Regions from separate parts of the Salipaludibacillus sp. HK11 genome, predicted to be linked through region 2. Evidence: a T-box and tRNA genes for the amino acid it is inferred to sense, from the RefSeq annotation. Region 2 holds a T-box; the other holds one or more tRNA genes.
The links. A T-box is a leader RNA that pairs with one kind of tRNA and senses whether it is charged. The one in region 2 lies ahead of argS (arginine--tRNA ligase), so its partner is inferred to be a tRNA-Arg.

Region 1 (6,905 bases), 1.6 Mb from region 2:
CAAGTGAAAACGAAAAGAATAAGGATGAAGATCCAGTTGAAGAATCGTCCAATAAAAAGCGTTATTCGCCGGCTGTTTTACGGTTATCTCAAGAGCATGCTATCGATCTTAATCAAGTAAATGGTTCTGGTCGAGGTGGAAGAATAACGAGGAAAGATCTGTATTCGATCATTGAAAATGGTCAGGTTCCAAAAGCGGAAATAACCGAAGAAATTTCACAATCACGAAAAGAATCAACATCTAAGCCAATTATATCAAAGGGACGTACAGACGAAATCCCATTGAGTAGTGTGAGAAAAACAACAGCGCAAAATATGGTGAAGGCAAAGCAGGAAGCTCCACATGCGTGGATGATGATTGAGGTAGATGTGACAGAAATCGTACGCTTTCGTGAAAAGGTTAAGACGGAGTTTTTAGAAAAAGAAGGTATGAAGTTGACCTTCCTCCCATTCTTTATGAAGGCAACGATTGATGCATTAAAGAAATATCCAGAAGTGAATGCTAAATGGGCTGGAGATAAAATTATTCGTCATAAAGATGTTCATTTATCCATGGCCGTGGCAAACGAAGACGAACTGTTTGTTCCAGTCATTCGCCATGCGGATGAGAAAAATATCAAAGGTCTTGCACGTGAACTTGCAACAATTTCAAAGAAAGTTCGTTCAAACTCATTGAAACAAGAGGATGTGCAGGGAGGGACATTTACACTTAATAACACAGGATCATTTGGATCAATTCAATCACAACCAATTATAAACATGCCACAAGCGGCGATACTAACTGTAGAATCTATCGTAAAGCGACCTGTTGTATTAGATAACGATGCAATTGCGATTCGTCATATGGTGAACTTATGTCTCTCTTTAGATCATCGTGTACTTGACGGACTAATCTGCGGTAAGTTTATGGCACATATTAAACAATCATTAGAGAATATGAATGAAAAAACAGTGACCATATAGTAATGTACGAGAAGTTTAAATAGACTAATTTTAGCCGATGGAACCAAGTTTACTTTAGTGAGCTGTGGTTTCATCTTTTTTTAATTTTATTTGAATGTATGGAAAAAAGAAAAGGAGAGGGTGCCCCACAAAATAAAGAGCTATCTTATTCATGTTTTTCGAAAACCTGTGCAGACTAATCTGAAAAGGAGGCATATGCCATGTCAATTTTAGGATTAGTTGTATTAAGTCTACATATGATTACCACACCGGTATCGGCAGACATATTGGTAGAAGATAGTGAAGAAAGTGTTCAAGAAGGTGTTACTTCGCAGTGTGTTGATTACCATGTAAAGACTCTTCAACCGCATTTAATTTATTATCTTGAACTAGTTGTCGAGAAACATAGACCTGACTTATTAGAAGAATGGAGAGAAATTAATAGTGAAAGAGAAGCAATTAATAAAAAATTAAAAGAATATAGTAAAGAAAAACAAAAAGACTTATGTGAAAATATATCAGAGGATTGGTATGACAAACATGCAATAGTTCAAGAACATTTTTTGACAGCAGTAACAGAACGCGAAGCAGAGCAAATAAAAATTAACATACAGCATATATTAACATTGAAAAAAAATTGGAATGCAGAAATGAAAGAAGTGATAAAAGGAGAAAATTAATTATCCAATCGTAATCATTATTATTTACAAAGCTGAATATTTACGATATAATCCGTAATGTATTGTTAATTAAACCGTAATGATTACGAAAGGGGAAGCTGTATGTTTAAGAAAATATCTATTATCTTTGCCATGATGCTCGTATTGAGTGTATTTATGGTTGCTTGTGGGAATGAAAATGAAAACGAAAACGAAAATGAAACAGAGACAAGCACCGAGGAGAACAATAATCAAGAAGAAAACGAAGAAGTCACTGAGGAATTAGAAACAGTGACAGTTAAGACAACACTTTATCCAATTGAAAATTTTACTAATCGTATTGGTGGAGATCATGTGCAGGTCGAAAATATCGTGCCAATCGGTGCTGATGCGCACACGTTCGAACCTACTGCGAACCAAATGATAGAAGTTGCAGAAGCGGACTTATTTATCTACAATGGTGCAGACTTTGAAGGGTTTGCTGATAGCATCATAGATGCAGTGGCTAATCACGATGTGATGGTTCTAGAAGCCACAGACGGATTAGACCTTATTGGTTATGATCATGATGACCACGGACATGAAGAAAATGATGACCACGACCATGATCATGGAAACAACGATGAACACAATCATGATCATGGAAACAACGATGATCACGATAATGATCATGGAAACAACGATGAACACAATCATGATCATGGAAACAACGATGAACACAATCATGATCATGAAAACAACGATGAACACAATCATGATCACGACCATGAACATAACGATGATAATCATGGACATGAAGAAAATAATGACCATGGACATAACGATGATGGTCACGATCACGATCATGACCATGGTGACCAAGATCCACATGTTTGGTTAGACCCAATTATCGCAATCGACTATGCAAACAATATCAAGCATGCTTTAATTGATTTACGTCCAGAGGGAGAAGAAGAATTCACAGCGAACTTTGAAGAGTTGAAATTAGAACTTGAAGAGTTAGATGAAGAATTCCAAACAATGGCTGACGAAAAAGTGAAAGATACAATTATTGTTTCACATGCAGGGTACGGCTATTGGGAGAACCGTTATGACATCCATCAAGCTGGAATCGCAGGATTATCGCCAACAAACGAGCCTTCGATACAACAGATTCAATCAGTTATCTCTTTGATGGAGGAGAACGATCTCAATTATGTAATGTTTGAACAAAACATTCCGACAAACTATGCTGAAACCGTCCGTGAAGAAGCTGGAGCAGAAGAATTGTGGATTCACAATTTGGAAGCATTAACAGACGAAGATATAGAGAATGACGAAGACTATTTTAGCTTAATGAGACATAATATTGAAATGTTAGAACAAGCACTTCAATAGAAGCCTAACAGAGCACCTATTCTAATGAGTAGGTGCTTTTTCAAACGAAATGTTGGTAAACAAGATATATAAGTTGTAAAATAGAGATACAGTCTAACAAGAAAGGGTGTCTGTTTGTGGAATTTCAAATGTTTATGAATGATGTGGTGGAAGCTGCGCGTAACGATATGGTTGAAGCAGGTTATCAACAGTTAACAACTCCAGAAGAAGTGGAGGAAGTATTTAAGAAACCTGGTTCAACACTGGTGTTAGTTAATTCAGTGTGTGGATGTGCTGGAGGTATCGCTAGACCTTCTGCATCCTACATGAAAAATTATCAAGTGCAAGCTGATAATTACGTGACTGTATTTGCAGGACAAGACAAAGAAGCAACAGAAAAAGCGCGTTCATACTTTACTGGATATGCACCATCGTCTCCGTCATTTGCATTACTTAAAGATGGAGAAATTAAAATGATGCTAGAGCGCCATGAAATTGAAGGACACGAACCAATTGAAGTCGTTCAGAAGCTTGAACAAGGCGTTGATTCTTACTTTAAATAAATTTTAGGCGTCTTTATAGAAAGATTGAATGAAGGGGTAGTGGATGCTACCTCTTTTTTATGCTATAATTTTTAATGCACTATTTTAATTATTTACATAGAAGAAGAGGAGTGTTACGAAGTGAATGAATTGTATAAACAAATTCATGAATATCTAAAAATGGAAGAAGAAATTCCTTTTGACGAATTCGAAAAATATTATAAAAAAGTTATTGCTCATTTCAATGACGATGCAGAGGAATTTGATGAGGATGCGTTATGGAAAGCATTATTTATCTCGGAAAATGTGATGTCAAATGCGGAAGGTCGTTCAAAAGTTGAAAAGGGACCTAAAGTAAAGAAGAAATTTGCTAAAATGGCAGACAGATTAAAGTTATGGGCTCAGAATTTTGCAAGCCGCCTTGGTGAAATGGGATATAATCAAGATCAAATGAATGAACGGTTTGAGAAAATGTTTGAAGATGAAGTGAACGAATCATAAAAATTCTAATTTAGGATTGATTTTTTCATTTAATATTGTTATACTCCTATAGTGCGGATGAAAGCATTCCGCATTTATTTGCGCCCGTAGTGAAATGGATATCATACGAGATTTCGGCTCTCGCGTTCCGGGTTCGAATCCTGGCGGGCGCACCATACTTATACATACAAACCTTTAGCTTATTGGCTCAAAGGTTTTTTTTGATTTTAAGCTCAGTTTATCGCATATCAAATTGAAAATATAAACGTCTCTGGAAAATAAGCTAGTAGTATTTCGTAGTCATGCTATTTTTAAGAATAAATAGATAATAAAGTCACATGATATGATAGGATGATAAGAATAAAACTACTTGAAAAGAAATGATAGACCTCATAATATATAGAGGAGCCCATTGGACACACGTGAAGATGGCTCGCCTTTCAATAAAAAGAAACAGGTGAATATATTGTTTAAAATAGGACACAGAACTTTAAAAACAGCATTAGGTGCAACCTTAGCAGTTGCAATTGCGCAAGCTCTTCAATTAGATTTTTTTGCTTCAGCGGGGATCCTAACTGTTTTATGTGTGCAAAAAACGAGAAGAAGTTCCATACAAAGTTCTTGGGCACGATTTTTAGCCGCGATTATTGGCATCGTATTCGCAGTAGCTATTTTTGAGTCACTTGGGTATCATGCTCTTTCAATAGGGATTTTGACACTACTATTTATTCCAACAACAGTTGCCTTGAAATTGCAAACTGGAATTGTCACGAGTATAGTAATTATTTTTCATATTTATACTGTTGCAGACTTAAGTATTTCTCTGTTACTAAATGAGGTAGCATTGATTACAATTGGAATTGGAGTGGCATTGCTTATGAATTCATATATGCCAAGTCAAGAAAACCACCTGGAAAAACTCCAGCAGCAAATAGAAGAATATTATGCGACAATTTTTCATGAATTTGCCTATTATGTTCGTTATGGCGATAATAACTGGGATGGAAGTGAGATCACAAAGTCGGAAGCTCTTTTGCGAAATGCAAAAAATGGAGCGTTACAAAATTTAGAGAATCATATTATGAGATACGAGGATGTTTATTACCATTATTTTAAAATGCGTGAAAAACAGCTCGATATCATTGAGCGTATGATGCCACTTCTCACATCGATTGATCAGCATGTGAAACAAGCAGATATGCTGGCTGACTTCATGGAAGAGTTAAGTGAGGGGGTTCATCCAGAGAACACTGCCCATATATACATAAATAAATTAGAGTCTCTTCAAGATTCATATAAGGATATGCCGTTACCTAAAACAAGGGAAGAGTTCGAGGCTAGGTCAGCATTGGCTCATCTTGTTAGAGAGCTAGAACAATATTTAGTAATTAAACGGCAGTTCAAGACGACAAGAGAGTATAAAGTGTTTCGTGAATAGATATAACAAATAAGGCAGATGATATGGGAAAAGAGATGGAGTGATCAGCAATGCTCGCAATCTTGCTTTCAATCCTTTCCATTGTTTCACCTATTTGGCCCTTAGGCGTCAATCCATTAGAAGGAGATCCTTATGTGATAGTTAGTTTGTCTTCTCACCAACTTGCATATATTAATGATGGAGAAGTGAAGCAAGTATTTGACGTGGCTATTGGAAAAAAGGGAACCGAGACTCCTGAAGGTGAATTTAATATTGTAGTAAAAGCGATCAACCCATATTATCGTAAGTTGGATATTCAAGGAGGAGATAAGGATAACCCTTTAGGTACGAGATGGATTGGCTTTGATGCAGAAGAAACCGATGGGCGTTTATATGGGATTCACGGGACAAATCGACCTTCTACTGTAGGTTATAGCATATCAAACGGGTGTGTTCGTTTAATTAATTCCGATGTAGAAGTATTATTTGAAGAAATTCCTCTTGGAACAAAGGTGCTAGTAACTTCTAAGGGCGATTCATTTGAAGAACTAGGAAAGCACCATGGGGCTATAAGTGAATGAAAAACAAGAAGGACAGCCAAAAATTATGGCTGTCCTTTCTTTCTTATGCCAGTTTATAGGGATATTCCCATAAACACAGTTCCTAAAAACATGACGATAATCATCATATATACGATGGCTTTACGAAATTTACGGGGCATGTGATTTCCCTCCTCTTACTTATCTATCTTCTATTTTAAAGGTTCTTTGCCTAATTTTCAAGAGGAAGACTATGGGGAGGTTAGGAAATAAATGATTTATATAACGAATGTTCGAGGAGTAAAAAGGATATATTGTAATACGCCTTCAAAAACTCTTGTATATCTCATCCTACAGCTGGTTAGGAAGATGTACTTCTTAGGCTACTTATGTCCTCGTAAAAGTGTTGTTGTGATTTTACCGATGGAACAGTTGGAAGGGGGAGTCTCTATGATCGATGAATATAAACAATCTTATCGAAAATGGCAGGAGCAAATTCGAAAGCAAATATTCAAACAATCAGAAAGGAAAGTTGCCTTTTACACGTCATCAAAAATACCGTTAGAGTGCACTTATTTCCCAGAAAAAATTGATGAAAATTACATGGGAAGGTTAGGGTTCCCTGGAGATTTTCCTTTTACTAGAGGGATTCGTGCAACGATGTATCGAGGAAAACGTTGGACGATGCGCCAATACGCTGGGAGTGGATCTGCCAAAGAGACAAATGAACGATTCCGTTTTTTAACAGATCAAGGACAAACGGGCCTCTCTGTTGCCTTCGATTTGCCGACGCAAATAGGTTATGATTCTGATGATATCATGGCGCTAGGGGAAGTAGGGAAAGTGGGGGTTGCAATCGATTCGTTAGAAGATATGGAAATATTGTTTGATCATATCTCACTTGATAAAGTAAGTACTTCTATGACAATTAATGCCCCAGCAACTGTTTTACTAGCAATGTATATCATTGT
Region 2 (6,905 bases):
AACAATAAAAAGAATTTCAGAAAAATCCTCACTAATAAATTTTCGAATCTTCCACATTGCCATGGTTGAATACTTTGTATTTAAATGGCAAGAGAGGAATCAGTTAGTGTATGATTAGGCATAGGTATACGTATAATGTTATGCTTAGTTTAAAGTAAGATCGTTAAGAAACTATAAAATCTAAAGGGTTGGTGATTAATATGGTCACGAAAGAGTTAGCTAAAGGATTAAATGATCAAATGAATTATGAATTTTATTCTGCACATGCGTATCTCGCTACAGCAGCTTATTGTTCCGGTGAGGGGCTCGATGGTTTTGCAGATTTCTTTCTAACACAAGCGGAAGAAGAACGATCTCATGCGATGAAATTTTACAATTTTATTAATGATTTAGGTGAGAGAGCGATAATAACTAGTATGCCAACACCTAATAATGACTTTTCATCTGTTTTAGATTCCTTTGAAAAATCACTAGAACATGAAAAAGAAGTGACAAAGCGAATTTATAAGCTTGCTGACATGGCTTTAGACCAACGTGAGCATGCAACGATGACATTCTTAAACTGGTTTATTGAAGAACAAGTCGAGGAAGAAGCAACATTTGATAACTTGATCCAAAAGCTTCAGCGAATTGAAAATGATAGCAACGCCTTTTATATGTTGGAAGCTGAGCTTGGTAAGCGAAGATTTGATGCGAGTGAAAACTAGGAACGTAATGTTATAAATTTTAAAAGCAATGGAGTGTGCGACTTGCTCACTCCATTGCTTTTTTTGGCCTGAAATAATGGGAGGAAACAGTAATGATATTATCACAATACTTATATGACATTTGTCATACTCATTTTTTGACGTTTATGACTTACTAGGTTGTCTGAGATTTATTACAATTCATATTATAGAATGATGAAATCATGAATTGTAAAATAAAAATAGTGACACATGAACTTAGGAGGCTCGTTTTTATGAGTAAATCAAGTATTGCGCAGTTAAAAAAAGAGGTCGCTCCATATGCAAAAACAGATCAAAGTGCTAGTATAAAACAAGTATTAAATACAATTGTTCCATTAATAATGTTATGGTATATCGCGTATTTAACTCTTTCCATATCTTATTGGATTACCTTACCAATTTTGATTGTCACAGGTGGATTTTTGGTGCGGACGTTTATTATCTTTCATGATTGCTGCCACCAATCATTTTTCAAAAGTCGAAAAGCGAATGATATATTAGGGACAATCACTGGTGTTTTAACTCTTGTTCCTTATGAACAGTGGAAAAATAGTCATAATACTCACCATGCAACGAGTAGTAACTTAGATAAACGAGGAACTGGTGACATGTGGCTATTGACTGTTGATGAATACAAAGAAGCATCCAAATGGACAAAGTTAAAGTATCGAATTTATCGTCACCCAGTCATGATGTTGGGTATAGGTCCAATTGCCGTATTTATGATTCAATATCGTCTAAATACAAAAGGAGCAAAACGTAAAGAAAGAATCAACACATATGTGACAAATCTTTCTATCGTTGGTTTATATACTATATTGGGCTTAATCATTGGTTGGCAAACACTTTTTATTATGCAGTTTCCAGTGTTTCTTGTATCTGGGATGCTAGGGATTTGGTTATTTTATGTGCAACATCAATTTGAAGACTCTTATTTCGAGCACGATGATGAGTGGAGTTTTGTTCAGGCAGCGGTAGAAGGAAGTTCCTATTATAAATTGCCTAAAGTGTTGCAATGGATATCTGGAAACATTGGTTTTCACCATGTGCATCACTTAAGCCCGAGAGTTCCGAACTATCACTTGGAAAAGGCACACGAAGCAGCACCACCTTTGCAAAAAGCGACAACAATTACGCTTGCTACAAGTTTCAAGTCGCTCAGCTACCGGCTATGGGACGAACAGTCAAAAAGATTTGTTTCGTTTAAACAGGCAAAGAAAATCCTGCACTCGTCTGTTGATAATTTAAAGGAACAAGAAAGTATCAGAACTAATTAATCAGTGAAATTAAGCGCGACCGATAAAAGGGTTACGTCAATCTTTTAGGGGTAACACTCCTGTCTGATTGACGTTTCATTTTGTGCTAAACTATCAACAAAGAAGTTTGAAGAAACGAGGGATGATAAGGATGGTAGAAAAATGGAATTGGAAAGTTCGCAAAAACACCGGGCTCAGTCCCTATGTTTGGGTAGTTTTTTACATCCTCCCTTTTTATTTTATTGTTCAAGACTCATCTACACCTGAAATCAGCCTTGGGGTTGCGATGGTTCTTGGTTACTTTCTTTGTTACGTGTTGTCGTTTGCCTCTCATGGATGGCTTGTCTACTTAGGTGCAAGTTTGCAAATAGCAATATCAACCGTGATGAGTTTACTGTTTGGTTACATATATTTCTTTTTGTTTCTAGCCTTTTTCATCGGTACATTAAGAAAGTGGTCTGCCTTCTTGACTTTATACATTATTCTACTAGTTGCCACATTCGCTACAAGTACATATGGTTTCTTCTTTCACACCAGTGTATTTATCACGCAACTACCTTTTGTTTTTCTGAGTATGATTGCGGTGATTCTTCTACCCGTGAGCACATATAATAAGAATAAAGAAGAGAAACTTCAAGGGCAATTAAAGGATGCGAACAAAAGAATTTCCGAATTAGTTAAGCTAGAAGAACGACAACGAATCTCACGAGATTTACATGACACTCTCGGTCAGAAACTTTCATTAATTGGATTGAAAAGTGATTTGGCAGCAAAACTGATTAATAAACAGCCAGATAAAGCTAGAGATGAAATAAAAGATGTGCAAATAACAGCAAGAACTGCCTTGAAAGAAGTGCGTGAACTGGTGACGGAGATGCGTGGAACGAAACTAGAAGATGAAATTCAACGAGTCGAACAAATATTACAAGCGGCTAATATTGAGTTTAAATTTGAAGGATCATTGCAATTGCCAAATACGTCGTTGATCGCAGAAAATGTTGTCAGTATGTGTGTGAAAGAAGCAGTTACCAACATAGTTAAACATAGTGGAGCTTCATCTTGTTCGATTATAGTTGAACCAGGGGATACGGGCCTTGCTGTAAAAGTTTATGATAACGGTATTGGGATAGGCGCGACGAAAGACCGTAAAAAAAAGAGCGGGATAAAAGGAATGAAAGAAAGACTCGAATTTGTAAATGGAAATCTTGATATACATGCCGAAAATGGCACCACACTTGTAATTAATGTTCCTGGGGATCATCAAAATAAAGACAGGAGGTAGGAAAGATGATTCGAATTGTCATTGCTGAAGATCAGAAAATGCTATTGGGGGCTCTTTCTTCACTCCTTGATTTAGAGGAAGATATGACTGTCGTAGGCAGTGCAGCCAATGGTGAAGATGTGGTAACTTTGGTTCGTGAGCAAAAGCCGGATGTTTGTATTATGGATATTGAAATGCCGAAAAAAAGTGGACTAGATGCAGCAGAAGAGTTGAAAGGCGAAAGCGACTGTAAATTCATGATCTTAACGACGTTTGCTAGGTCAGGTTACTTTCAAAGGGCCGTAAAAGCTGGAGTGAATGCATATATGTTAAAGGATAGTCCAAGTGAAGAACTTGCAAGTGCGATTCGAAGCGTGATGAATGGTCGACGAATTTATGCACCAGAACTTGTGGATGAGTTTTATAGTCCGCAGAATCCTTTGACTGATCGGGAAAGTGAAGTGTTAAAGTTAATGTCAGAAGGTAAAAGTACAAAAGAAATAGCTAATCAACTTTACCTCACGAACGGTACTGTCCGAAATTATATTTCCTCTATTCTTGAAAAACTTGAAGTGAGCAATCGTATCGAAGCAATCACTGTGTTCAAAGAAAAAGGCTGGTCTTAGTATGCTGAACATAGAAATCCTAGCACCTGCGTAGCATAAATGTAGGTGCTAATTTTATTTACTAGCTAGTAAGTCAGTAAAAAACTTTAGCATCTCTTCTTGATTATCAATAAAATCGTGATATGATTAAAAATAATATTTTAATATTATAAATAAACATCGATGACAAAGAGAGTAGTGATCTGGGGTGGCTTAGCGAATTGGGGATGGTGGGAGCCCGATACCAAGCAGATCATGAACCGCACTTTGGAGATGCTTTCTTGAACAAGTACGAAGTAGGGAGAGCCGGGATGAACCTCGTTAGCAATGCCAAGTGGTTTCTATCGGTGGATAGAAGCAATTAGAGTGGTACCGCGGGATTATATTTATACTCTCGCCTCTTTCAATATGAAAGGGGCGGGAGTTTTTTGATGTTTGCCCCTAATGTGGAAATTACAATAGGAGGTAAAGTGATGAAGGTAAAAGATGATGTAGCGCAGTTGATTGATAAGAAATTAGAGGGAAAACTGGAGCGTAGAAAAATCAATATGATGATTGAAGAGCCAAAACATGACCATATGGGAGACTTAGCATTTCCATGCTTTGAATTGGCAAAATTGTTTAGAAAGTCACCAGTAATAATTGCAAGTGAGCTCGCAAATAAGTTATCAGCAGCTTATATTGAGAAAGTCGAGCCGGTTGGTGCATATGTAAATATATTTTTGAAAAGAAAGGAAGCTACAGCCCAAGTTATCTCAGAGGTCATAGAGTTTAAGGATCGTTTTGGTGATGTTGAACTAGGTCAGGGTGATACTATTACGCTTGATTTTTCATCACCAAATATCGCTAAGCCTTTTTCAATGGGACATTTAAGGTCCACGGTCATTGGTTATTCACTTTCATTAATCGCCGAAAAATGCGGCTATAAAACAGTAAAGATCAATCATATAGGTGATTGGGGTACTCAGTTTGGAAAACTAATTACTGCTTATCGGTTATGGGGAAACGAGACCGAGGTAAAGCAAGAGCCGATTAAAGAGTTGTTGAAACTGTATATTATGTTTCACGAAAAGGCAGAAGATGATCCAGACTTGAATGATCAAGGACGTGAGTGGTTCAAGAAATTAGAAGAGGGTAATGAAGAAGCACATGCTTTATGGGAATGGTTTCGAGAAGAATCACTTAAAGAGTTCTCGGAAATATATCGAAAACTAGGAATTACGTTTGATTCGGAACATGGGGAAGCCTTTTATAACGATAAGATGGAGCAAGTGGTAGACCTTTTGCAAAATCAAGGAATCCTCAATGAGTCGGAAGGGGCACATGTCGTCCCACTAGAAGGTCTGCCACCTTGTTTGATTAAGAAGCAGGACGGATCAACACTCTATGCAACTCGTGACTTAGCGGCAGCAATATATCGTCAAAAAACGTATGGTTTTACCAAATCACTTTACGTCGTTGGAAATGAGCAAAGTCTGCATTTCCAACAGTTATTCGCTGTTCTATCAGAAATGGGCTACAGTTGGACGGAAGGAATGGCTCATGTTTCGTTTGGAATGATCTTGAAAGAAGGCAAGAAAATGTCTACTCGTAAAGGGAAAATTGTCTTGTTAGATGAAGTTCTGAAAGAGGCTGTATCTCTCGCTATGAAAAATATTAATGAAAAAAATCCCAGTCTTGAAGAAAAAGAGGAAGTCGCACGTCAAGTAGGTATAGGAGCAATTATCTTTCATGACTTAAAACATCATCGTCTTAACGATATTGAGTTTTCCCTTGAGGATATGCTTAGGTTTGAAGGAGAGACCGGGCCGTACGTTCAATACACGCATGCTAGAGCATCGACGCTTCTACTCAAAGGTCAGTTTGTAATAACAAATTCGAGTGGCATGATCGAAGATGACCAAGCATGGCCTATTGTGAAACAGCTTATGGCATTCTCAGATGTAATTAAACGTTCTTTTGAAACGTACGATCCGTCACAAATTGCCAAGTACGTCGTCGAACTTTCAAGGGTGTTTAATCAGTTTTATGGATCGGTTAGAGTGTTGGACGATTCAGAATATATACAAGCTCGATTGTCTCTCGTTTATTCGGTTAAAATCGTCTTGAAGGAAGGTTTAAGGTTACTAGGATTAAAAGCTCCTGAGAAAATGTGACGTATCTTCTAATTTGGCAAAATGATTAAATACTATTGTAAAATGTAATAAACAACGATACAATTGATAATGAATATCATTATCAATTGTATCGTTATGAATATCTCTATTGACTGAATATATTAATATATTCAGTCGTTCGTTTAAAGGAGGAAATAGATTGATAGCTCGTTTTTTTTCATATTATAAGCCTTATAAAGGTCTGTTCATTCTTGATTTTTCGTGTGCTGTATTCGTCGGACTTTTGGAACTGTCGTTTCCATTGGTTGTCAATCAAGTGATTGATAGGTTACAACATGGTGAAAGTTGGACCGTCATTTTTTGGATGTGTGTTGGTTTACTTTTCATTTACATGTTAAATACGTTTATGCATTACATTGTCACCTATTGGGGTCATATGTTAGGGATTAACATTGAAACCGACATGAGAAGGAAGTTGTTTGAACATTTGCAGAAGCTATCCTTCGGTTATTTTGATAATAGCAAAACGGGACATTCCATTTCTAGGTTGACAAAAGATCTTGAAGAAATAGGTGAAGTCGCTCACCACGGTCCTGAAGATGTGTTCGTTGCGATCATGACACTAGTAGGTTCCTTTGCAATTATGATGACGATAAATTGGCGACTTGCCGTGATGATTTTTATTCTCGTTCCACTTATTGTCGTGTTTGCAATTTATTTCAACAAAAAAATGACTCATACGTTTAGGCGAATGTTCAAAGATGTGGCAGATATTAATGCTAGAGTAGAGGATAGTATCGGCGGTATTCGTGTCGTTAAAGCCTTTGCTAATGAAAAATTTGAGCAAAAGCAATTTGCCCAAAATAATGACCGCTATCGACTTACCAAGTTAGCTTCTTATAAAATCATGGCTCAGAATGTGACAGCCAATTATATGC

Region 1: it has a tRNA-Arg gene. The T-box ahead of argS (arginine--tRNA ligase) is inferred to sense a tRNA for this amino acid. The anticodon was not compared.

The regions. Positions count from the first base shown of each region.
Region 1 is NZ_CP181045.1:124,167-131,071, forward strand. Features, by position in the region: gene ACM26V_RS00835 (dihydrolipoamide acetyltransferase family protein) at 1-962, shown strand, start outside; gene ACM26V_RS00840 (hypothetical protein) at 1,163-1,621, shown strand; gene ACM26V_RS00845 (metal ABC transporter solute-binding protein, Zn/Mn family) at 1,724-2,977, shown strand; gene ACM26V_RS00850 (BrxA/BrxB family bacilliredoxin) at 3,106-3,519, shown strand; gene ACM26V_RS00855 (hypothetical protein) at 3,640-3,999, shown strand; tRNA gene ACM26V_RS00860 (tRNA-Arg) at 4,080-4,154, shown strand; gene ACM26V_RS00865 (aromatic acid exporter family protein) at 4,445-5,416, shown strand; gene ACM26V_RS00870 (L,D-transpeptidase) at 5,467-5,976, shown strand; gene prli42 (stressosome-associated protein Prli42) at 6,030-6,116, opposite strand; gene ACM26V_RS00880 (acyl-CoA mutase large subunit family protein) at 6,385-6,905, shown strand, end outside.
Region 2 is NZ_CP181045.1:3,726,016-3,732,920, reverse strand. Features, by position in the region: gene ACM26V_RS17495 (ferritin) at 201-707, shown strand; gene ACM26V_RS17490 (fatty acid desaturase) at 962-2,005, shown strand; gene ACM26V_RS17485 (histidine kinase) at 2,127-3,266, shown strand; gene ACM26V_RS17480 (response regulator) at 3,272-3,871, shown strand; T-box leader at 4,025-4,255, shown strand; gene argS (arginine--tRNA ligase) at 4,324-6,006, shown strand; gene ACM26V_RS17470 (ABC transporter ATP-binding protein) at 6,167-6,905, shown strand, end outside.